3 regions of the Streptomyces sp. NPDC049915 genome follow, and region 2 is predicted to be linked to each of the others. Evidence: predicted binding sites of a transcription regulator. Region 2 holds the regulator's gene; each other region holds the start of a gene.
What was found. Region 2 encodes HrcA, which represses chaperone genes, less so after heat shock. Its sites were predicted from a motif close to TTNGCACTCNGNNNNNCNGAGTGCNAA; they were not measured.

Region 1: the regulator HrcA is predicted to act here: its motif matches at 2,447-2,473, upstream of groL (chaperonin GroEL).
Region 3: the regulator HrcA is predicted to act here: its motif matches at 3,766-3,792, upstream of groES (co-chaperone GroES).

Annotation. Positions count from the first base shown of each region.
Region 1 covers NZ_JBFAMH010000004.1:365,843-373,557, forward strand. The annotation lists gene AB0J12_RS09000 (NADH:flavin oxidoreductase) at 1-449, opposite strand, end outside; gene groL (chaperonin GroEL) at 663-2,285, opposite strand; gene AB0J12_RS09010 (cold-shock protein) at 2,595-2,798, opposite strand; gene AB0J12_RS09015 (MoaD/ThiS family protein) at 3,206-3,484, opposite strand; gene thrC (threonine synthase) at 3,574-4,851, opposite strand; SAM riboswitch class I at 4,870-5,011, opposite strand; gene AB0J12_RS09025 (glucosyl-3-phosphoglycerate synthase) at 5,170-6,114, shown strand; gene AB0J12_RS09030 (hypothetical protein) at 6,155-6,832, opposite strand; gene AB0J12_RS09035 (trehalose-6-phosphate synthase) at 7,050-7,715, shown strand, end outside.
Region 2 covers NZ_JBFAMH010000007.1:122,574-130,288, forward strand. The annotation lists gene AB0J12_RS14890 (nitronate monooxygenase) at 1-612, opposite strand, end outside; gene dnaJ (molecular chaperone DnaJ) at 725-1,861, opposite strand; gene hrcA (heat-inducible transcriptional repressor HrcA) at 1,862-2,878, opposite strand; gene AB0J12_RS14905 (MBL fold metallo-hydrolase) at 3,041-3,769, shown strand; gene AB0J12_RS14910 (DUF3097 domain-containing protein) at 3,812-4,621, shown strand; gene hemW (radical SAM family heme chaperone HemW) at 4,646-5,878, opposite strand; gene AB0J12_RS14920 (SpoIIE family protein phosphatase) at 5,907-7,715, opposite strand, start outside.
Region 3 covers NZ_JBFAMH010000011.1:73,576-81,290, reverse strand. The annotation lists gene AB0J12_RS20745 (SDR family oxidoreductase) at 1-720, shown strand, start outside; gene AB0J12_RS20740 (ester cyclase) at 804-1,511, shown strand; gene groL (chaperonin GroEL) at 1,569-3,191, opposite strand; gene groES (co-chaperone GroES) at 3,311-3,619, opposite strand; gene AB0J12_RS20725 (polysaccharide deacetylase family protein) at 4,226-4,981, opposite strand; gene AB0J12_RS20720 (polysaccharide deacetylase family protein) at 5,080-6,075, opposite strand; gene AB0J12_RS20715 (SAM-dependent methyltransferase) at 6,186-7,355, shown strand; gene AB0J12_RS20710 (sigma-70 family RNA polymerase sigma factor) at 7,352-7,715, opposite strand, start outside.

The sequences.
Region 1 (7,715 bases), on a different contig from region 2:
GTCATGGCCTTGCCGGTGGGCTCGGCGCCGGCCGTGACGAGGCCGGAGGGGCCCATGGCCGGGGCGTCCGGGAAGGGCGGCTCGCCCTGCTTGCGGACCATGCCGATGTGCCACAGCTGCGGCACGATCGTGCCACCGCCCGCGTGCACGGCCTCGGCGACCTTCGCCCAGCCGGCCAGCTGCTCCTCGCCGTGGAACCGCGGCACCCGGTCGCTCTGCCCCGCCGACTCGTGCCCGACGTAGGTGCCCTCGGTGACGATCAGGCCGACCCCGGCGGCGGCACGGCGGGCGTAGTACGACACCACGTCCTCGCCGGGGACGCCGCCCGGCGAGAACATCCGGGTCATCGGCGCCATCGCGATGCGGTTCGGGACGGTCAGACCGTTGATCGTCGTCGGGCGGGACAGCAGGGCGGCCGCGCGGGCGGCGGCGGGCTCGGCGAGGGTCATGCGAGGCTCCTCAGGTGACCGGTGGGTATGTGCGCGCGCATTGTTGCACTCACTGAAGCAACCGATCACGCCCCGCCCCTCATTCCGGCCACGGGGCCCGGCGGATGTGACCCCGGACACGCCCGAGGGCGGCACCTCCAGCCGGAAGCTGGACGTACCGCCCTCGGAAAGGCCTTCGCGAAGACCTGTGAAGGACAGGTGATCCCGGAAGGATCAGAAGTCCATGTCACCGCCCGGCATGCCGCCGCCGGCCGGGGCCGCCGCCTTCTCCGGCTTGTCGGCGATGACGGCCTCGGTGGTGAGGAACAGCGCGGCGATCGACGCGGCGTTCTGCAGCGCGGAGCGCGTCACCTTGGCCGGGTCGATGATGCCCTCGGCGACCAGGTCGACGTACTCGCCGGTCGCGGCGTTCAGGCCGTGGCCCGGGGTCAGGTTGCGCACCTTCTCCACCACGACGCCGCCCTCGAGGCCGGCGTTGACCGCGATCTGCTTCAGCGGGGCCTCGAGCGCGAGCTTCACGGCCTGGGCGCCGGTCGCCTCGTCACCCTCGAGCTCCAGCTTGTCGAAGACGTGGGTGGTCTGCAGCAGGGCCACGCCACCACCGGCGACGATGCCCTCCTCGACGGCCGCCTTGGCGTTGCGGACGGCGTCCTCGATGCGGTGCTTGCGCTCCTTGAGCTCCACCTCGGTGGCGGCACCGGCCTTGATGACCGCGACACCGCCGGCGAGCTTCGCCAGGCGCTCCTGCAGCTTCTCGCGGTCGTAGTCGGAGTCGCTGTTCTCGATCTCGGCGCGGATCTGGTTCACGCGGCCCGCGACCTGGTCCGAGGAGCCGGCACCGTCGACGATGGTGGTCTCGTCCTTGGTGATGACGACCTTGCGGGCGCGGCCCAGGAGGTCCAGGGTCGCGTTCTCCAGCTTGAGGCCGACCTCCTCGGAGATGACCTCGCCGCCCGTGAGGATGGCGATGTCGCCGAGCATGGCCTTGCGGCGGTCGCCGAAGCCCGGGGCCTTGACGGCGACGGACTTGAAGGTGCCGCGGATCTTGTTGACGACCAGGGTCGACAGGGCCTCGCCCTCGACGTCCTCGGCGATGATCAGCAGCGGCTTGCCCGACTGCATGACCTTCTCCAGCAGCGGGAGCAGGTCCTTGACCGAGGAGATCTTGGAGTTGGCGATGAGGATGTACGGGTCCTCGAGCACCGCCTCCATGCGCTCCATGTCGGTGGCGAAGTAGGCGGAGATGTAGCCCTTGTCGAAGCGCATGCCCTCGGTGAGCTCGAGCTCGAGGCCGAAGGTGTTGCTCTCCTCGACGGTGATGACGCCTTCCTTGCCGACCTTGTCCATGGCCTCGGCGATGAGCTCGCCGATCTGGGTGTCGGCGGCGGAGATGGAGGCCGTGGAGGCGATCTGCTCCTTGGTCTCGACGTCCTTCGCCTGCTCCAGCAGGGCGGCGGAGACGGCCTCGACGGCCTTCTCGATACCGCGCTTCAGAGCCATCGGGTTGGCACCGGCGGCGACGTTGCGCAGGCCTTCCTTGACCAGGGCCTGGGCGAGCACGGTCGCGGTGGTCGTACCGTCACCGGCGACGTCGTCCGTCTTCTTGGCGACTTCCTTGACCAGCTCGGCGCCGATCTTCTCGTACGGGTCCTCGAGCTCGATCTCCTTGGCGATGGACACGCCATCGTTGGTGATCGTGGGCGCGCCCCACTTCTTCTCGAGGACGACGTTGCGGCCCTTGGGGCCGAGCGTCACCTTCACGGCGTCCGCGAGCTGGTTCATGCCGCGCTCGAGGCCGCGCCGCGCCTCCTCGTCGAACGCGATGATCTTGGCCATGTGAAGTGGTCCCTCCAGGACTGGGGGTGATTACTTCGGACCGCGCCCGCGCCCGCGACGGACGGCCCCGACCGGAGGAAGCTCCTTGCCCCGCCCGGCCCTGGCCTCACCGACCCGGTCCTTACGTTGTCACTCTCACCTTCAGAGTGCTAACGCAATGATTAGCACTCGGGCATGGCGAGTGCAAGCGCCTCCCCCGCATCGGGCCCCTTCGTCAGCCGCCCGCGAACACCGCCGCACGGCGCCCTGGACACGCCGAAGGGCCCGCACCCTGTGCGAGGTGCGGGCCCTTCGTGCGTGAAAGAACGTTCAGGCGGTGACGCGAACCATGTCGGCCTGCGGACCCTTCTGGCCCTGCGAGATCTCGAACTCGACCCGCTGGCCCTCCTCCAGGGTGCGGTAGCCGTCCATCTGGATGGCGCTGTAGTGGACGAAGACGTCCGCACCACCGTCGACCGCGATGAAGCCGTAGCCCTTCTCCGCGTTGAACCACTTGACGGTGCCCTGAGCCATGCCTAACTCCCCTATTACTGGCCCTTGCACAGACCCGCACTTCGCGGATCCGGGTCAGACCTCACCCCCCGATGGGTGGGGGCGTGCGCCGGAACGCGTCGACCGCGGCTGAATGTATCTGTCCAACTGCCGTCTGCAACAGGTCAATCGGACGAGAAATCTGGACGACCCGGGCCCGAAATCTCGCGAGAATTCACCTGAATTCCGAGTAAGTCGGGCCATTCAAAGGGGGCAAAAAAGACAAAAGACCCGCATACTTTGGCTACTTCTTGTCGCCCGTGCAGCAGGTTCCAGAGATCACGCCTCGTCGATTCCGGGGCGCGTTCCCCAACTCTACCGCGTCTAATCACATGGAATTGCCCCCTCCGTTTCTCTCACGGAAGGGGCAGCCCGAGGAACTCTGTGTGTCAGCAGCCGCCGGCGACCGCCGGAATGATCGACACACCCGCGCCGTCCGGGGTGGCCGTCTCCAGACCCTGCTCGAAGCGCACGTCGTCGTCATTGACGTACACGTTGACGAACCGGCGCAGCTTGCCCTGGTCGTCCAGCACCCGCGCGGCGATGCCGGTGTGGTTCTTCTCCAGGTCCGCGATGACCTCGGCGAGGGTCGCCCCGTCGGCGGGAACCTCGGCCTGGCCACCGGTGTAGGTGCGCAGGATGGTGGGGATGCGGACAGTGACGCTCACGTGGAAACCTCCGGTGGGATCGGCGCCCTGAAGGGGCGCGGGGAACTGCGCGACCAGCCCCCCGCGGTCCGCAGACAGACGATGGTCTCTTAGACGAGACCCGCGTCGCGGAACGAGTCGAGGGTGGGTCGGATCGTCGCGGTCAGTCCCGTACCGGCGACCGCGTCGAGGGTCTTCAGCCCATCACCCGTGTTCAGCACCACCGTGGTCTTCGCCGGGTCCAGCAAACCGTTCTCGATCAGCTTGCGGGTCACACCCACCGTCACCCCACCGGCGGTCTCCGCGAAGATCCCCTCCGTGCGGGCCAGCAGCTTGATCGCGTCGACGACCTGCTCGTCGGTGACGTCCTCCACCGCGCCGCCCGTGCGGCGCGCGATGTCCAGGACGTACGGCCCGTCGGCCGGGTTGCCGATCGCCAGCGACTTGGCGATGGTGTTCGGCTTCTGGGGGCGCACCACGTCGTGCCCGGCCTTGAAGGCCGTGGACACCGGCGAGCAGCCCTCGGCCTGCGCACCGAAGATCTTGTACGGCTTGTCCTCGACCAGGCCCAGCTTGATCAGCTCCTGCAGGCCCTTGTCGACCTTGGTGAGCTGCGAGCCGGAGGCGATCGGGACGACGAGCTGGTCGGGCAGCTGCCAGCCGAGCTGCTCGCAGATCTCGTACGCCAGCGTCTTGGAGCCCTCGGCGTAGTACGGACGCAGGTTGACGTTGACGAAGCCCCAGCCCTCGCCGGCCGGGTCGCCGATCAGCTCGGAGCAGAAGCGGTTCACGTCGTCGTAGTTGCCCTCGATGCCGACGAGCTCGCCGCCGTAGATCGCGGCCATGACGACCTTGCCCTGCTCCAGGTCGTGCGGGATGAACACGCAGGAGCGCAGGCCGGCCCGCGCGGCGGCGGCCCCGACGGCGCCGGCCAGGTTGCCGGTGGAGGAGCAGGACAGGGTGGTGAAGCCGAAGGCGCGCGCCGCCTCCAGGGCCTGCGCGACCACGCGGTCCTTGAAGGAGTGGGTCGGGTTGCCCGAGTCGTCCTTGACGTACAGGCCACCGGTCACGCCGAGCTCGGCGGCGAGGTGGTCGGCCTTGACGAGCTTGGTCCAGCCCGGGTTGATGTTCGGCTTGTCGGCCACGTCCGCGGGGACGGGCAGCAGCGGGGCGTAACGCCAGATGTTCGCCGGACCCGCCTCGATACGCTTGCGGAGTTCCTCGGTGTCGTAGGCCGAGAAGTCATAGGCGATCTCGAGCGGGCCGAAACACTCCTCGCACGCGAAAACCGGGCCCAGCGGGACCCGGTGACCGCACTCGCGGCAGCTCAGGGCCGCGGCGGGACCGAGGTCGACGGTGGAGGTGCTGGTAACTGTCTGCGCAGCCATGTGAGGCGAGGCCCTTTCTCCTCATCTTCCTCACGACGCATCTCGCCGTGAGACGGAATTGGCACCTTCCCCGGCCGGGAGCCTCGCGTGAACGAGTCCGGAATCAGGGTGGTTGCCGGGGCTTCACCGGGCCGTGTCCCTCTGCCCCTCTGGATGAGCGGTATTCGGTTGTGAACGCGGGCGACCCCCGACATGCGATGGTCATCAGCGTTGTCCAAGACTGTAACCGAAGGCCAGGACAGTTGAGATAGTCGTCCGAACCGCGAGATGGATCACACGATCACCCGGTGTGATCACGACAGTGAGGAGCCGCAGACCGTGCTTGAAGAAGTTGAGCGCTGGCTGAGCAGTCGCTCCTGGTCGGTGACCGATCGACCCCTGCACCAGATCCTGGCCGCCAAGCGCGCCACGGGGCAGACGGTCTCCGTCGTGCTGCCGGCGCTGAACGAGGAGGAGACGGTCGGCGACATCGTCGCGATCGTCCGGCACGACCTCATGCAGCAGGTTCCGCTGGTCGACGAGGTGGTCGTGGTCGACTCGGGCTCCACCGACCGTACCGCCGAGGTGGCCGCCGCCGCGGGCGCCCGGGTCGTCCACCGCGACGAGATACTGCCGCGCGTCCCCGCCGTCCCCGGCAAGGGCGAGGTGCTGTGGCGCTCCCTGCTGGTCACCGACGGCGACATCGTCTGTTTCGTCGACGCGGACCTGAAGGAGTTCTCCTCCGACTTCGTGACGGGCATCGTCGGCCCGCTCCTCACCGACCCCGAGGTCCAGCTGGTCAAGGCGATGTACGACCGCCCGCTGGCCGGCGCGGCGGGCCAGGGCGGCCGGGTCACCGAGCTGATGGCCCGCCCGCTGCTGAACATGCACTGGCCGCAGCTGGCGGGCTTCGTGCAGCCGCTCGGCGGCGAGTACGCGGCCCGCCGCAGCCTGCTGGAACAGCTGCCCTTCCCCGTCGGCTACGGCGTGGAGCTGGGCATGCTGGTCGACGCCCTGCACCTGGTCGGCCTCGACGGCCTCGCCCAGGTCGATGTCGGCGTGCGCATCCACCGCCACCAGGACGGTCAAGCCCTTGGCCGGATGGCCGCGGCGATCTACCGCACCGCCCAGCTCCGGCTGGCCCGCGGCCATCTGATCCGGCCGTCGCTGACCCAGTTCGAGCGGAGCGAGGACGGCTTCGAGCCGCGCACGTACTCCGTGGACACGGAGGAGCGCCCCCCGATGACGGAGATCGCGGAGTACGCGGCGCGGAAGGTGGCGTGACGCGGGTCGCCCCCGGAAGGCGGCGTGCGATGGATGTCCGTCAGCCGGCGTGACCGTCGGACCAGCGCCAGCGGCCCGCCGAGTCCTGCTCACAGGTCAGGTACTCGCCGCCCTTGCCGTAGGTGCTCAGACCGTGGTGGCGGTTGGCGCAGAACTGGCCGTCGGCGTAGCAGTTGCCCGCGGGGCTGGTGATCGCACAGGCCTTGCTGCCGCCACTGGTCCCGCCGCCGGTCCCGCCGCTCGATCCCCCGCTCGTCCCGCCACCCGCGGCGGTCCTCGTCGGCTCCGGGGTGTGCAGCAGACCCCCGTCGCAGTCCCGCCCGTCCCGGGCGATGACGAAGGCGACGTCGAAGGAGGGGGTGCGGTCGGCGGGGTCGTCGATCTGCTCGCAGACCTTCTCGCCCGCGCCCCAGGAGGAGGCCGTCCGGCCGCCGCCGTCGAGGGAGGCCCCGGTGCCCTGGAGGTAGACGGCGTAGCGCAGGCCGCTCGCGCGGGCGGCGGCGACGGCCCGGCCGACAGCCGTTCCGGTGTGGTCGCTGATCGTGACGACGGTGGGCTCGGCCACCGGGCTCGGGCTGCTGCTCGTCGGGGACGGCTCCGGCTGAGGAGCCGACGTGCTCGGTGCGGCTTTGGTCACCGGTGCGGTCTGCTGGACGGCCTTGCCGTCGCCGCCGCCGTCGCCCTGGCAGCCGGCGAGGGCCAGCGCGGCTGCCGCCACCAGCGCCGCGAGACCGGATACTCCACGGCCCCCCACCCCACGTCTGCGGCCACGTATCCCCATCATGATCAACCCGCCCCCCTGGCGTACCGGTCGTTCCGTGTAGAGCGCATCTTGTCCTGTTCACGGGATCTCCACAAGCGGTCGGCCGCATACGACCGGACACCGAATCCGGCCATACGTTTGAGTTTTTCCGGTGCGGGCTAGGTTGAGGCGTATGGCTTCCACGCACGCTGCTGATCAGAGGGCTCGGGTGCTGGTCGCGTCCAACCGCGGCCCGGTGTCGTACTCGGTGGGCGACGACGGCTCACTCACCGCCAAACGCGGCGGCGGCGGACTGGTGTCCGGACTGTCGGCCATCGGACCGGAGGCAGGGGCGCTGTGGGTGTGCTCCGCGCTGTCCGACGGCGACCGCGAGGCGGTGCGGCGCGGGGTCGGCGAGCAGGGCGTGCGGATGCTGGACGTCCCGGCCGACGTACATGCCGACGCCTACAACGGCATCGCCAACTCCGTGCTCTGGTTCGTGCACCACATGCTGTACCAGACGCCGCTGGAGCCGGTCTTCGACGCCGAGTTCCGCAGGCAGTGGGCGTCGTACGAGACGTACAATCGGGCGTTCGCCGAGGCGCTGGCCGAGGAGGCCGCCGACGGCGCGGTGGTGATCGTGCAGGACTATCACCTGACGCTGGTGCCGGGGATGCTCCGCGAGCTGCGGCCCGATCTGCGCATCGGGCACTTCTCGCACACGCCGTGGGCGCCGCCGGAGTACTTCCGGATGCTGCCGGACGACATCGCGCGGCAGGTCCTCGACGGGATGCTGGGCGCGGACCGGCTCGGCTTCCTCACCCGGCGCTGGGCGGACGCCTTCACGGCCTGCTGCGAG
Region 2 (7,715 bases):
CTCCCGCACCTGCGCCAGCAACGCCAGCAGTCCGATCCCCGAGCCGTCGTTCTCCGGTACGTCCCGGTGCGTGCCCTGATGGCCGCCGGCCTCCACACCCTGTGCGATCACCGCGTCGGCGCCGGAGTGCTGCACGGCGACCGCCTCGTCCGCGGTCGTGGCGGTGACCATCACGAAGGTGCCGACCCGGTGGAGGGAGTCGACGACGTCACGGCTCGGCACGCCGAAGTGGAAGGAGACCACCGGCACCGGGTCGTCCCGCAGCACGGCGAGCTTCGCCTCGTAGCCGTCGTCCCGCCCGCTGTCGGGGTCGCCCAGCTCGGTCTCGTACCAGGTGGCCTCCCCGGCCAGCTGGTGCGCGTAGACGTCGACGGCACCGGATTCGGCGTACTGCGGCTGCGGCATGAAGACGTTGACCCCGAAGGAGCGGTTCGTCAGGCTCCGCAACTGCTTGATCTCCTGGTACATCCCGTCGGCGGTCTTGTACCCGGCGGCGAGGAAGCCCAGCCCGCCCGCCTCGCAGACGGCGGCGGCGAGCGGCGGGACGGAGACGCCGCCCGCCATGGGAGCCTGCACGATCGGATGGGGGAAGAGATCGGTCAGGGAGGACATGACGGCATGGTGTCACGTCCCCCGAACAAGTCCGAACCCACCCGTCCTCTTGGCATAGGCCACAGGAACGGGCCGGTGGCCGGGCGGAGAACCACCCGGCCACCGCAGTCGGTCACCGCCCGTTGAACGCGTCCTTCAACCGCGAGAACAGCCCCTGCTGCCCGGGCTGGAACTGGCCCGTGGGCCGTTCCTCGCCGCGGAGCTTGGCCAGCTCGCGCAGCAGGCGCTCCTGCTCGGGGTCGAGCTTGGTCGGCGTCTGGACCTCGACGTGCACGATCAGATCGCCGCGGCCGCCGCCCCGCAGATGCGTGACACCGCGGTCGTGCAGCGGGATCGACTGGCCGGACTGGGTGCCGGGCCGGATGTCGACCTCCTCCATGCCGTCCAGCGTCTCCAGCGGCACCTTCGTGCCGAGCGCCGCTGCCGTCATCGGGATCGTCACCGTGCAGTGCAGATCGTCGCCGCGCCGCTGGAAGGTCTGGTGCGGCAGCTCGTGGATCTCGACGTAGAGGTCACCGGCGGGACCGCCGCCGGGCCCGACCTCGCCCTCGCCGGCGAGCTGGATGCGGGTGCCGTTGTCGACACCGGCCGGGATCTTCACCGTCAGCGTCCGCCGCGAGCGCACCCGGCCGTCACCGGCGCACTCCGGGCACGGGTTCGGCACGATCGTGCCGAAGCCCTGGCACTGCGGACACGGCCGCGAGGTCATGACCTGGCCCAGGAAGGACCGGGTGACCTGCGAGACCTCACCGCGGCCGCGGCACATGTCACACGTCTGCGCGGAGGTGCCCGGCGCGGCGCCCTCACCCGAGCAGGTGGAACACACGATCGCGGTCTCGACCTGGATGTCCTTGGTCGTGCCGAAGGCCGCCTCGTCCAGCTCGACCTCGACCCGGATCATCGCGTCCTGGCCCCGGCGGGTGCGCGAGCGCGGCCCGCGCTGCGACGCCGTACCGAAGAACGCGTCCATGATGTCCGAGAAGTTCCCGAAGCCGCCCGCGCCGAAGCCGCCCGCGCCGGCGCCACCGGCCTGCGAGAGCGGGTCGCCGCCGAGGTCGTAGACCTGCTTCTTCTGCGGGTCCGACAGCACCTCGTAGGCGGCGTTGATCTCCTTGAACCGCTCCTGCGTCTTCGGATCGGGGTTGACGTCCGGGTGCAGCTCGCGAGCGAGCCGCCTGAACGCCTTCTTGATCTCATCCTGCGACGCGTCGCGGCGCACGCCGAGTACGGCGTAGTAGTCCGTGGCCACCTACGACTCCGCCAGGATCTGTCCGACGTACCGTGCCACTGCGCGTACCGCTCCCATCGTTCCCGGGTAGTCCATGCGGGTCGGTCCGACCACGCCGAGCTTGGCGACAGCCTCGCCGCCCGAACCGTAGCCGACCGACACGACGGACGTGGAGTTGAGTCCTACGTGGGCGTTCTCATGACCGATACGGACGGTCACGCCCGGATCCTTCGCCTCGCCGAGCAGCTTCAGGAGGACGACCTGCTCCTCCAGCGCCTCCAGCACCGGCCGGATCGTGAGGGGGAAGTCGTGCGAGAACCGCGTCAGATTGGCGGTGCCGCCGATCATCAGCCGTTCCTCGTTCTCCTCGACGAGCGTCTCCAGCAGCGTGGACAGCACCATCGAGACCGTGCCGCGGTCCTCCATTTCGAAGGCCTCCGGCAGATCCTCCACCAGCTTCGGCACATCCGTGAAACGGCGGCCCGCGACCCGGCTGTTCAGCCGGGCCCTGAGGTCCGCCAGCGAGGCCTCGCCGAACGGTGCCGGGCAGTCCACCATGCGCTGCTCGACCCGGCCGGTGTCGGTGATCAGCACCAGCATCACCCGCGCGGGCGCGAGCGACAGCAGTTCCACGTGCCGCACGGTCGAGCGGGTCAGCGACGGGTACTGCACGACGGCGACCTGCCGGGTGAGCTGCGCCAGCAGCCGCACCGTACGGGCCACCACGTCGTCGAGATCGACGGCGCCCTCGAGGAAGTTCTGGATCGCGCGCCGCTCCGGTCCGGTCATCGGCTTCACACCGGCCAGCTTGTCGACGAACAGCCGGTAGCCCTTGTCGGTGGGGATGCGCCCCGCGCTGGTGTGCGGCTGCGCGATGTAGCCCTCGTCCTCCAGGGCCGCCATGTCGTTGCGGACCGTCGCCGGGGAGACGCCCAGGTTGTGCCGCTCCGTCAGTGCCTTCGAGCCGACCGGCTCCTCGGTGCCGACGTAGTCCTGGACGATGGCGCGCAGCACCTGAAGCCTTCGCTCACTCAGCATCGCGCACACCTCCAGAAGTCTTCCCTCGGCATCTTCCCTGACATCTCCCTGGCACTCTGCGCGTCCGAGTGCCAGACGTCCCCGGGCCAGTGTACGGCGGTGGGGTACGCCCCCGGCAAGGCTGGTCATACTGCACGGCCGGTTGGGGCTAGCGTCGCGGGTATGACGGTGACTTGGGAAGAGCTGGGGTGGGAACGGCTGGCGGCAGGGGTCGGACGGTGCCGGCTGCCGGGCTGGGACTGCACGGCGGGGCTGGTCGTCGGCGCCGGCACGGCGCTCATGGTCGACGCCGGATCCAGCCTCGCGGAAGGGGCCCGGCTGCGCACTCAGGCCGAGCGGCTCGCCGGTCACGGTGTGACCCATCTCGCGCTCACCCATCCCCACTTCGACCACGTCTTCGGTGCGGCGGCGTTCGAGGGCGCGGAGGTCTTCGGTGCCGTCGGGATCGAGTCGGTGCTCACCCCGCGCGGCCGCGAGGAGCTGCGCGCGGACGCGGTGACCAACGGCCTGGACGCGCGGGACGCCCAGAAGGCCGCGGCGGCCCTCGCACCGGCCCGGCACCACGTCAGCGGCGAGTGGACCCTCGACCTCGGCGACGGCCGCCAGGTGCTGCTCGCCAACGTGGGTCCCGGGCACACCGCCCACGATCTCGCCGTCCTGGTCCCGGGCGAGCGGGAGGTGGTGTTCTGCGGTGACCTCGTCGAGGAGTCCGGCGAGCCGCAGGCGGGCCCCGACGCCGTACCGTCGCACTGGCCGGACGCGCTGGACCGGCTGCTGTCGCTCGGCGGCGAGGACGCGCTGTACGTGCCCGGTCACGGAGCGGTGGTGGACGCGGCGTTCGTGCGGGCGCAGCGGGACGTGCTGGTGGCCCGCTTCGGCGTGTCGCGCTGATCCGCGCCCCTGCGGGCCCGGAGTTCTCCTATCGTCATCCGAATGCGGCAGTACTCCCCCGACCTGACCCCGCCCTGGAAGAAGAAGCCCCAGGCCGCCCCCGAGGTCCCGGCCGAGCCGGGCCTGGTGGTGGAGGAGCCCGGCAGCGGCTTCTGCGGCGCGGTGATCCGCTGCGAGGCAGGCACGGTCACCCTGGAGGACCGCTTCGGCAAGCACCGGGTGTTCCCGCTCCAGCCGCGCGGTTTCCTGCTGGAGGGCCGGGTGGTGACGCTGGTCAGGCCCGCCCCGGCGGCTCCGGTGCGGCCCGGTCGTACCGCTTCCGGTTCGGTCGCCGTGCCCGGCGCCCGCGCGCGAGTGGCCCGCGCCGGCCGGATCTACGTCGAGGGACGGCACGACGCGGAGCTGGTGGAGAAGGTCTGGGGTGACGACCTGCGCATCGAAGGCGTCGTCGTGGAGTACCTGGAGGGCGTCGACGACCTGCCGGCGATCGTGGAGTCCTTCGCCCCGGATGCGGACGCGCGTCTCGGCGTCCTGGTGGACCATCTGGTGCCGGGCACGAAGGAATGGCGGATCACCGAGGCGGTGACCAGTGAGCACGCGCTGGTGGTGGGCCACCCCTACGTGGACATCTGGCAGGCGGTGAAGCCGTCGGCGCTGGGCATCCAGGCGTGGCCGGTGATCCCGCGCGGCCAGGACTGGAAGACCGGCGTGTGCCGGGCCCTGGGCTGGCCGGAGAACACGGGCGCGGCCTGGCAGGCGATCCTCGGCCGGGTGCGGTCGTACAAGGACCTGGAGCCGGAGCTGCTCGGCAAAGTGGAGCAGCTGATCGATTTCGTCAGCGAACCCGGTTAGGTCAGTCCGCCAGACTCGTGCAGGTCAGTCCACCAGGTCCCGCACCACCGCGTCCGCCAGCAGGCGCCCGCGCAGGGTCAGCACCGCGTGGCCCTCGGCGTACGGCTGTGCCTGGAGCAGTCCGTCGGACAGGGCGCGGTCGGCGGCCCGGCGGCCGTCGGTCTTCAGCAGGTCCAGCGGTACGCCCTCGCGCAGTCGCAGCTCCAGCAGGATGCGCTCGACGCGCAGGTCCTCCTCGCTCAGGATCTCGCGCCCGGCGCCCGGGGAGCGGCCCGCGGCCAGCGCCGCCGCGTAGGCGCCCGGGTGCTTGACGTTCCACCAGCGCACCCCGCCGACGTGGCTGTGGGCGCCCGGGCCCGCGCCCCACCAGTCGGCGCCGCGCCAGTACAGCTCGTTGTGCAGGCAGCGGCCCGCCTCGGAGGTGGCCCAGTTGGACACCTCGTACCAGTCGAAGCCCGCCGCGGAGAGGGTCTCCTCGGCGATGAGGTAGCGGTCGGCGTGCACGTCGTCGTCGGTCATCGGGACCTCGCCGCGCCGGATGCGCCGGGCGAGCTGCGTGCCCTCCTCGACGATGAGCGCGTACGCGCTGACGTGGTCGGGACCGGCGCCGATCGCGGCGTCCAGCGAGGCCCGCCAGTCGTCGTCGGACTCCCCGGGCGTGCCGTAGATCAGGTCGAGGTTGACGTGCTCGAAGCCCGCCGCGCGCGCCTCGGCCACGCACGCCTCCGGGCGGCCGGGGGTGTGGGTGCGGTCGAGGATCTTCAGCACGTGCTGCCGGGCGCTCTGCATGCCGAAGGAGATCCGGTTGAAGCCGCCCTCACGGAGGGTGGCGAGATAGGCCGGGTCGACGGACTCGGGGTTCGCCTCCGTCGTGATCTCCGCGTCCGGCGCGAGGCCGAACTCGTCACGGATCGCCGCCAGCATCCGCACCAGGTCGCCGGCGGCCAGCAGGGTGGGCGTACCGCCGCCGACGAACACCGTGCGCACGGGGCGCGGGTCGTCGCCGAGCACCTTGCGGGCGAGGCGGATCTCGTCGGTGAGGGTGTCGGCGTAGTTGTCGCGGGAGGCCAGCACTCCGCCCGTGCCGCGCAGCTCGGTCGCCGTGTAGGTGTTGAAGTCGCAGTAGCCGCAGCGGGTCGCGCAGTAGGGCACATGCAGATAGAACCCGAGGGGCCGCTCGGCGGCGCCGGCGAGCGCGGACGCGGGCAGCGCGCCGTCGTCGGGGACGGGCTCGCCGTCGGGGAGTGCGGAAGGCATGTCTCCCATTGTCCAGGACGGCGGAAGGTTACTCCGCCTGGAGGACCAGCAGTGCCAGGTCGTCCTCCGGCGGCTGCCCGCCGAACTCGTGCACCAGCCGGCTGATCCGCTCGGCGACGAGGTCCGCGTCGAGGCCGGTGCAGCCGGCGAGCGCGCGGGCCAGCCCGTCGCCGTCGTCGAACTGGTCGGGGCCGTTGCGCCGCTCGGTCACCCCGTCGGTGACGCACAGCAGGGTGTCGCCGGGCCGCAGCTCGATCGTCTCGCTGGTGTACGTCTCGTCCTCGACGACGCCGAGCAGGGTCTGCGGGCGCGCGGCGGTACGGACGTCGCCGCCGGGGCCGAGGACCAGCGGCAGCGGGTGCCCCGCGGAGGCCAGGGTGCAGCGGACGCCGCCCTCGTACGGCAGCAGCTCGCCGTAGAGCAGGGACAGGAAACGGGTCTGCGGGCCGTCCCCGGGGGCGACGGGACCGGCGAAGGCGCGGGCGGCGGCGTCGGCGGCCTCGGTGGCGTCGTCGAGGAGGAGCTGGTTGAGGCGGTCGAGGACGTCGGCGACGCCGTAGCCCTCGCGGGCCAGCAGCCGCAGCCAGGGCCGGGCCAGTCCGATCACGACGGCGGCCTCGGGGCCCTTGCCCTGGACGTCGCCGACGGCGAAGCACCAGCGGCCGTGCCCGGCCGGGAAGACGTCGTAGAAGTCGCCGCTGGGGCCGCCCTTGTCGCAGGGCTCGTAGACGAGCGCGGTGCGCACTCCGGGGATCTCGGCGACGGCGCCGGGCAGCAGGCCGCGCTGGAGGACGGCGCTGATGGTGGCCTGCCGGGCGTACTGGCGGGCGGCGCCGATGGCGAGCGCGACACGGCGGCTGAGGTCCTCGACGAGTCCGGTGACCTCGTCGGGGAAGCGCAGCAGTCCGGTGCGGCCGATGACGAGGGTGCCGAGCGGGCGGCCGCCGGCGACGAGACGGTAGGCGAGGGCGGCGCCGTGCGGGCCGAGCGCGGCCCCCGGCCAGGGGTAGGGCAGCGGACCGGGGGAGGCGGGGCCGGGCGGGCGGGGCGGTTCCTTCTCCAGGGCCTGGCACAGCTCCTCGACGAGGTGCTCGCTGCTGTGCCACACCCGGGCCGGCCGTACGCCGGGTCCGCCGCCGTCGGCCCAGCCGCGCCCGGTGACCTCGTCCTCCAGCCACACCGCGCACCAGTCGGCGAGGCGGGGCACGACGAGCTGGCCGGTGAGGGAGGCGACGAGGTCCTCGTCGAGCTGTCCGGCGAGCAGGTCGGAGGCCTCGGCGAGGAAGGACAGGGCGCCGCGGCCGAGCCAGTCCCGGTCGCTGTCGGCGCCGCGCGGGTCGGGGGCGAGGACCCCGGCGAGCCGGAGGGCGTCGCCGAGGGCGTGGTCGCCGGAGTCGCCGCGGTGCGGGCGGTCGTCGGGGTGGGCGCGGTCCTCGGACTCCGGGGTGAGCCGGGCCCACACCGTCTTGGCGGTACGGCGGTAGGTGACGCCCCAGGACTCGGCGAGCGCGGCGACCAGGTGCAGTCCGCGCCCGTACTCCGGCTCCGGTGTCCCGTCGTCGGCCGCGGTGTCGCGCGGGGCGCGGGCGGGGTGCCGGTCGGTCACCTCGACGACGACGGCACCGGCCGGCTCCAGCCGGCAGTGCAGTTCGACGTCGGTGCCCGCGTGCACGACGGCGTTGGTGACGAGCTCGCTGACGAGGAGGGCGGCGTCCTGCGCGAGCCGCTCGGTGAGCCGGTCGGCGCCGGGCAGGGCGAGGCCGGTCCACTCGGCCAGCGCCGCGCGGACCATGCCGCGGGCGGTGCCGGGCGCGAGTTCGCTGCCGGGCAGGAGGGC
Region 3 (7,715 bases), on a different contig from region 2:
CGGCGCCTGGCGGCTGACGGGCACAACCTCGTGCTGGTGGCCCGGGACACCAAGCGGCTGCGCGAGCAGGCGACCGAGCTGCACGACCGGCACGGCATCGAGGCGGAGGTGCTGACCGCCGACCTGGCCGAGGACGACGGCATCGAGGCGGTCGCCGCCCGCCTCGGTGACCGGCGCAACGCCGTCGACCTGCTGATCAACAACGCCGGCTTCGGCAACAAGGGCCGCTTTCTCGAGGTCCCGATGGCCGACGAGCTGAGGATGCTGAAGGTGCACTGCGAGGCGGTGCTGCGGCTGACCTCGGCGGCGACGGAGGCGATGCGCGAGCGCGGCCGGGGCGGGGTCGTGAACGTGGCGTCGGTCGCCGCCTTCGTGCCGCGCGGCACGTACGGGGCGTCCAAGGCGTGGGTCGTGCAGTTCTCCCAGGGCGCGGCGCGCGACCTGGCGGGCAGCGGCGTACGGCTGATGGCGCTCTGCCCGGGCTTCGTCCGCACGGAATTCCACCAGCGGGCCGGGATGGGCACGGACAACATCCCGAACTGGATGTGGCTGGACGCCGACAAGGTGGTCGCCGCGGCCCTGACGGACCTGGCGCGCGGCCGGACCCTGTCCATCCCCGACCCCCGCTACAAGGCCCTGATGGGTGCGGCGAAACTCGTCCCGAGGGGACTGCTGGGCGGGCTCACCTCGCGGACGGGGCGGAAGTACGGGCCGCAGTAGCGCCGTCGCGGCATGCCGCCGTGATGCCCAAGGAGGACAATGGTGGTGATCGACCCGGACCCACGGCGGACCGAGGTGACGCCATGACCTTCGTACAGCTCATCGACTGCAGGACCAGCCGGTTCGACGAGATGGACCGGCTGATGGACACGTGGGTCGAGAAGACCAAGGGGAAGCGGACGGCGACGCACAGTGTGATCGGGAAGGACCGGTCGGACGCGTCGCACTTCATCGAGATCGTGGAGTTCCCGTCGTACGAGGACGCGATGCGGAACTCCAACCTGCCGGAAACCGACAAGATCTTCCAGGAGATGGTGGCTCTCTGTGACGAGATGCCGTCGTTCACCGATCTGGAAGTGGTGCGCGACGACCAGCTGAACGCGGCGACCGTGCGGCGGTTCTTCGAGATGCTCGCCGTCGAGGGCGATCTGCCTCCAGTGGACGACCTGATCGCCGAGGACTACCACGACCACGATCCCGCCAATGAGCAGGACACCATGGGCCGGGACGCGATGCGGCGCGAGATGGAGATGTGGCGCGGTGGTTTCCGCCTCGCCTTCCGCATCGAGGACCAGATCGCGCAGGGCGACCGGGTGTGCACCCGGTGGACCTGCGACGCGACCCACACCGGTGAGTTCATGGGTCTCGCGCCCACCGGCCGGCAGGCGACCATGACCGGTACGACCGTCTTCCGGTGCGGCGAGGACGGCACGATCGTCGAGGGGTGGTGGCAGTACGACCGGCTCGGCCTGATGACGCAGCTGGGTGCGCTCGACGCGCTGGAGCAGTAGCCGGCAACGCGAAGGCCCGGCACCCCGAGGGGTGCCGGGCCTCAGTGCTGACGTGCGTCAGTGGGAGTGACCGTGGCCGTGGCCCGCGGCGGCCTCTTCCTCTTCCTTCTTCTCGACGACCAGGGTCTCGGTCGTGAGCAGCAGGGAGGCGATGGAGGCGGCGTTCTCCAGGGCGGAGCGGGTGACCTTGACCGGGTCGATGACGCCGGCCTTGACCAGGTCGCCGTACTCGCCGGTGGCGGCGTTGAAGCCCTGGCCCTTGTCGAGCTCGGCGACCTTGGAGGTGATGACGTAGCCCTCGAGGCCGGCGTTCTCGGCGATCCAGCGCAGCGGCTCGACGGCGGCCTTGCGGACCACGGCGACACCGGTGGCCTCGTCGCCGGTCTTGCCGAGGTTGCCCTCGAGGACCTTGACGGCGTGGACCAGCGCGGAGCCACCACCGGAGACGATGCCCTCCTCGACCGCGGCGCGGGTCGCGGAGATGGCGTCCTCCAGACGGTGCTTCTTCTCCTTCAGCTCCACCTCGGTGGCGGCGCCGACCTTGATCACGCACACGCCGCCGGCCAGCTTCGCGAGGCGCTCCTGGAGCTTCTCGCGGTCCCAGTCGGAGTCCGTGTTCTCGATCTCGGCCTTGATCTGCGCGACGCGGCCCGCCAGCTCCTCGGCCTTGCCGGCACCCTCGACGATCGTGGTGTCGTCCTTGGTGACGGTGACGCGGCGGGCGGTGCCGAGCACCTCGAGACCGACCTGGTCGAGCTTGAGGCCGACCTCCTCGGAGATGACGGTGGCGCCGGTGAGGACGGCCATGTCCTGCAGCATCGCCTTGCGGCGGTCGCCGAAGCCGGGGGCCTTCACCGCGACGGCGTTGAACGTGCCGCGGATCTTGTTGACGACCAGGGTCGACAGGGCCTCGCCCTCGACGTCCTCGGCGATGATCAGCAGCGGCTTGGAGGAGCCGGCCTGGATGACCTTCTCCAGCAGCGGCAGCAGGTCCGCGATGGCGCCGATCTTGCCCTGCGTGATCAGGATGTACGGGTCGTCGAGGACGGCCTCCATACGCTCCTGGTCCGTCACGAAGTACGGGGACAGGTAGCCCTTGTCGAAGGCCATGCCCTCGGTGAAGTCGAGCTCCAGACCGAAGGTGTTGGACTCCTCGACGGTGATGACACCGTCCTTGCCGACCTTGTCCATCGCCTCGGCGATGAGCTCGCCGACCTGGCTGTCCTGGGCGGACAGACCGGCGACGGCGGCGATGTCGGACTTCTCGTCGATCGGGCGGGCGGTCGCGAGGAGCTCCTCGGACACGGCCTTGACCGCGGCGTCGATGCCCTTCTTCAGGGCGGCCGGGGAGGCACCCGCGGCGACGTTCTTCAGACCCTCGCGCACGAGCGCCTGGGCCAGCACGGTCGCGGTGGTCGTACCGTCACCCGCGATGTCGTTGGTCTTGGTCGCCACCTCCTTGACCAGCTGGGCGCCGAGGTTCTCGTACGGGTCCTCGATCTCCACCTCGCGGGCGATGGTCACGCCGTCGTTGGTGATGGTCGGGGCGCCGAACTTCTTGTCGATGACGACGTTGCGGCCCTTGGGGCCGATCGTCACCTTGACGGTGTCGGCAAGCTTGTTGACGCCGCGCTCGAGGGCGCGACGGGCGTCCTCGTCGAACTTCAGGATCTTCGCCATGGCAGCGGGAGCCCTCTCGGAAATCTCGTGGGTAAAACGACTGCGCCCCGGCGCCCGGCTTCGTTATCGGTCGCAGGGGCCAGGGCGCAGCTGAAAGCAGAACTTCGGGTGAAGTGTGCTTACTTCTCGATGATCGCGAGCACGTCGCGGGCCGAGAGAACGAGGTACTCCTCGTTGTTGTACTTCACCTCGGTGCCGCCGTACTTGCTGTAGAGCACCACGTCGCCGACCTTCACGTCGAGCGGCAGACGGTTGCCGTCCTCGAAGCGACCCGGGCCCACGGCCAGGACGACGCCCTCCTGGGGCTTCTCCTTGGCGGTGTCCGGAATGACCAGGCCGGAGGCCGTGGTCTGCTCGGCGTCGAGCGGCTGGACCACGATGCGGTCCTCGAGCGGCTTGATGGCAACCTTGGAGCTGGCGGTCGTCACGATCCGACCTCCCCCTTCGGAGATCTCACGGGGTTAACTGTCTGAGGTGGCGACCAGGTCGATCCGTCGTCGCGGGTGCCGGACCTGCCCGTCGCTGTGTTGGCACTCTCATCTGCCGAGTGCCAGAGCCGAGACTATGACCGGGATTAGCACTCGGTCAAGCGGAGTGCCAATTGCGGTGCGGCGCGTCTGGGAAACGGGGGGTGTGGACCGGCGTTTCCTGGAGCCCAGTGCGGTGGCCGACCGGGGGTGGCTGGCGCTCACGGCGCTGGCCGTGCCGCCCCAGCGGCACGACTGCCCGCAGCTACGCACGACGGCGGCCCGCAGCCGCGCGCGCCACCGCGTCGGTGCACCCGCGTTCGGCGGGAAGGGGACGGGGTGGGGGGTGTCCGCCCGCAGCGGCCGGCACCGGGCAAGGGCACCGTCGTCGGGAACGGGCGGCCGGACCGAGGACGGACACCCCCCAGCCCGGCCCCGACCCACCCACCGGCCGTAGGCGCTACGCACGCCACGACGCGACCGCAACGGGCCGCCGCAGGCCTATAAGGGGCGCGGGGAACGGCGCGACCAGCCACACACAACCCGCAGACGAAGAACGGCCCCGCCCTACAGGTAGTCCTCCAACCGCCCCACCGTGAGCCCCCCACCCTGAATCTCCCGCAACAACCGCACCGTCCGCTCCCGCAGCACCGGCCCCGTCGTCTCGTCCGGGTCCACCGCGATGATGTCGCCCGGCCCCAGCCGGTGCTCCCCCGCGACGTACGACAATCCCCCGTCACCCCCCACCGACACCCGCCACAACACCACCGCCGAGATCCCGCAGTCCCCCGCCGCCCGCAACGTCGTCGCGTCGTACCTGCCGTACGGCGGCCTGAAGAGCCGCGGCCACACCCCGAACCGCGCGTGCAGTTTGCGCTGCTGCCCGCAGATCTCCGCCCGCTGCCCGGCGTACGGCAGGCCCCGCATCGCGGGGTGGTCGAGCGTGTGGTTCTCCAGCGACGCCCCCACCGCCCGCAGCCGCGCGAAGTGCGCGTACCCCGGCCCGACCACGCTGTCCGTGAGGAACATCCCCACCGGCAGCCGCAGTTCCCGCACCAGGTCGACGAACCGAGGGTCCCGCTCGGCCCCGTCGTCGTACGTCAGGAAGACGACCTTGTCCCGCGTGGGCACACGGTCGACGACCAACGGCAGACCCGCACCCCCACCGGCACCCGCCTTGCCAAGAACACGGCCAACCCGCCCCCGCGCAGCGGAAGGCGCGGGGGCCAGCGGCCGGTCCAGACCCCAGCGGCGGTACGCCGGCTCGGCGGCGGGACGGTGCGTACCCACCCGTTCCGCCGTCTTCTTGCCGAGCCGTTCGATCGGGTCCACCGACTGCGCGCACCCCGTCAGACAGACCGCCACCGAACAGACCGCCGCCAGAATCCCGGCCACCGGCCCCCGTCGCCGCCCCCGCGTCCTCACAGGTAGTCCTCCAGGCGTGCCACCGCGTACCCCTTGTCCGTCACCTTCTTCAGGAACCGGCGCACCATGTCGGGCATCGTGCCCTTCCAGTCGTCCCGGCCGCGGAAGTGCGTCAGGACGATGTCGCCGGGGTGGAGGTCCTGGTCGTCCTCGCGGTACTCCCAGTGGTCGACGAAGACCTCCTCGTCCCACAGTGGGGCGTACTTGATCCCGCAGGACCGAGCGGCACGCAGCGTGTCCTGGTTGTAGTTGCCGAACGGCGGCCGGAAGACCGTCGGCCGCTTGCCGTACTGCTTCTCGATGATGTCCTGCATGTCGCAGATCTCGTGCTTCTGCCGGGCGTAGGACAGCCCCGGCAGGTACGGGTGGTGCAGGGTGTGGTTGTTCAGCGTCACCCCCCGCGCCTGCATCTTCTTGAAGTACCCGTAGTCGTTCTTGATCAGGTAGTTGCTGAGGAAGGCCGTGTACGGGATGCGCAGGTCGCTCATCATGCGCAGGAACGCCGGGTCCTTCTCGGCGCCGTCGTCGATGGTGAGGAAGACGATCTTCTGGTCGGTCGGGATCCGGGTGAAGACCGGCGGCAGGCCCAGCTCCTCGTGGTCGTCGACCTCGAAGCCCTGGCGGGTGTGGATCCGGGGCTTCACCCGGGGCGGCGGCGGGGCGGCCAGCGGCACCTTGGACAGCCCCCAGCGCTTGGCGGCGGCCACCCGCGCGGCGTACTCGGCGCGCAGCTTGGTGGCGTAGGAGTCGAGGGCGCGCGCCGGGGGTGCGTGCAGGGCCTGCTGCTGACCGGCGGCGGGGTCGACGTCGGACCCGGCGGATCCCGTGCCCGGGGCGCAGCCGGAGGCGAGAGCGGCGGCCGCGAGGGCGGCGAGAGAACCCCGCAGCAGACCACCCGGACGCACGACACCACCCAGACGCACGACTCCACCCCGGCACACAACACCGCGCCGCCACACCCGAGGTTTGTCATTTTGTACGACTACTCCCATGGAGCCGGATCCTCGCAGTCCGCCTCCCCGCAGCCGCCCCGACACCACCACCGCCCGCCCACCATCCACCGACTGGCCCACACCCCGCCCCCCTGCCCGACAATGACCCGGTGAACGACCTCGCCCCCCTCCTCACCCCCGAAGGCCGCGCCCTGCTCGACCAGGTGCGTGACACCGACCCCGCCGACGAGCTCGGCGTCGCTACCCGGCTGCGCCGGGAGCACCCGGCGGAGCTGGTGTCGGCCGCCCTCGGCCAGGCCCGGCTGCGGCAGCGGGCGGTGGCGAAGTTCGGGGCCGAGGACGCCGCGCGGATGTTCTTCACGCCCAACGGCGTCGAGCAGTCCACACGGGCGAGCGTCGCGGCATACCGGGCAGCCCGTATGAAAGACCTGGGCATCGGCTCCGTCGCCGATCTGTGCTCCGGCATCGGGGGCGACGCGCTCGCGCTCGCCCGCGCCGGCATCCGCGTCCTCGCCGTGGACCGTGACCCGCTGACCGCGGCGGCGGCCCGCGCCAACGCCGAGGCGCTCGGGCTCACGGACCTGATCGAGGTGCGGGAGGCGGACGTCACCGAGATCGACACCACCGGATACGACGCGGTGTTCGTCGACCCCGCCCGGCGCGGCGGGCGCGGCCGCGTCTTCGACCCCGAGGCGTACTCACCGCCCCTGTCCTGGGCCGTGCAGGCGGCGCTCACGGCCCCGCACGCCGCGCTGAAGATCGCCCCCGGCGTGCCGCACGAGGCGATCCCCGCCGAGGCCGAGGCGGAGTGGGTCTCCGACGGCGGCGACGTGAAGGAGGCGGTGCTGTGGTTCGGCACCGGCGCACCGGGCACGGTCCGGGCGACGCTGCTGCCGGGGCCGTATACGCTGCCCGGCCGCGGACTGCCCGACCCGGCCGTCCGTGCCGTCGGGCGGTATCTCTACGAGCCCGACGGCGCCGTCATCCGCGCGCATCTGGTCGCCGAGGTGGCGGAACAGGTCGGCGGCGGCCTGCTGGACGCGACGATCGCCTACGTCACCTCCGACGAACTGCACCCGACGCCGTACGCCTCCGCCTACGAGATCACCGACCGACTCCCCTTCAACGTCAAGAAGTTGAAGGCGTTGCTGCGCGAGCGCGAGGTGGGCGTGCTGACGGTGAAGAAGCGCGGCTCGGCGGTCGAGCCGGAGGAGCTGCGCCGCAAGGTGCTGCCGAAGCCGCACGGCACCCTGGCCGTCACCGTCTTCCTCACCCGCGTCGCGGGCGCCCCGACCATGCTGCTCGGCCGTCCGGCCTAACCGCACTCCGCCGCGCGTCGCTGAAGCAGCTCCCGCTCGCGCTCGTTGGCGGTCAGGGTCGCGGCCCGGGCGAACTCCGCGCGCGCCTCCGCCGTACGGCCGAGGCGTTGCAGGAGGTCGCCGCGGACGCTGGGCAGGAGGTGGTAGTCGCGCAGCCGGTCGGCGAGGGCGTCGACGATCTCCAGGGCGGGGCCGGGACCGTCGGCCATGGACACGGCCACCGCCCGGTTCAGCTCCACGACCGGCGACGGGGCGCGGGCGGCGAGCAGGCCGTACAGGGTCGCGATGGCCGCCCAGTCGGTGTCCTCGTAGGTGTGGGCGCGGGCGTGGCAGGCCGCGATGGCCGCCTGGAGGGCGTAC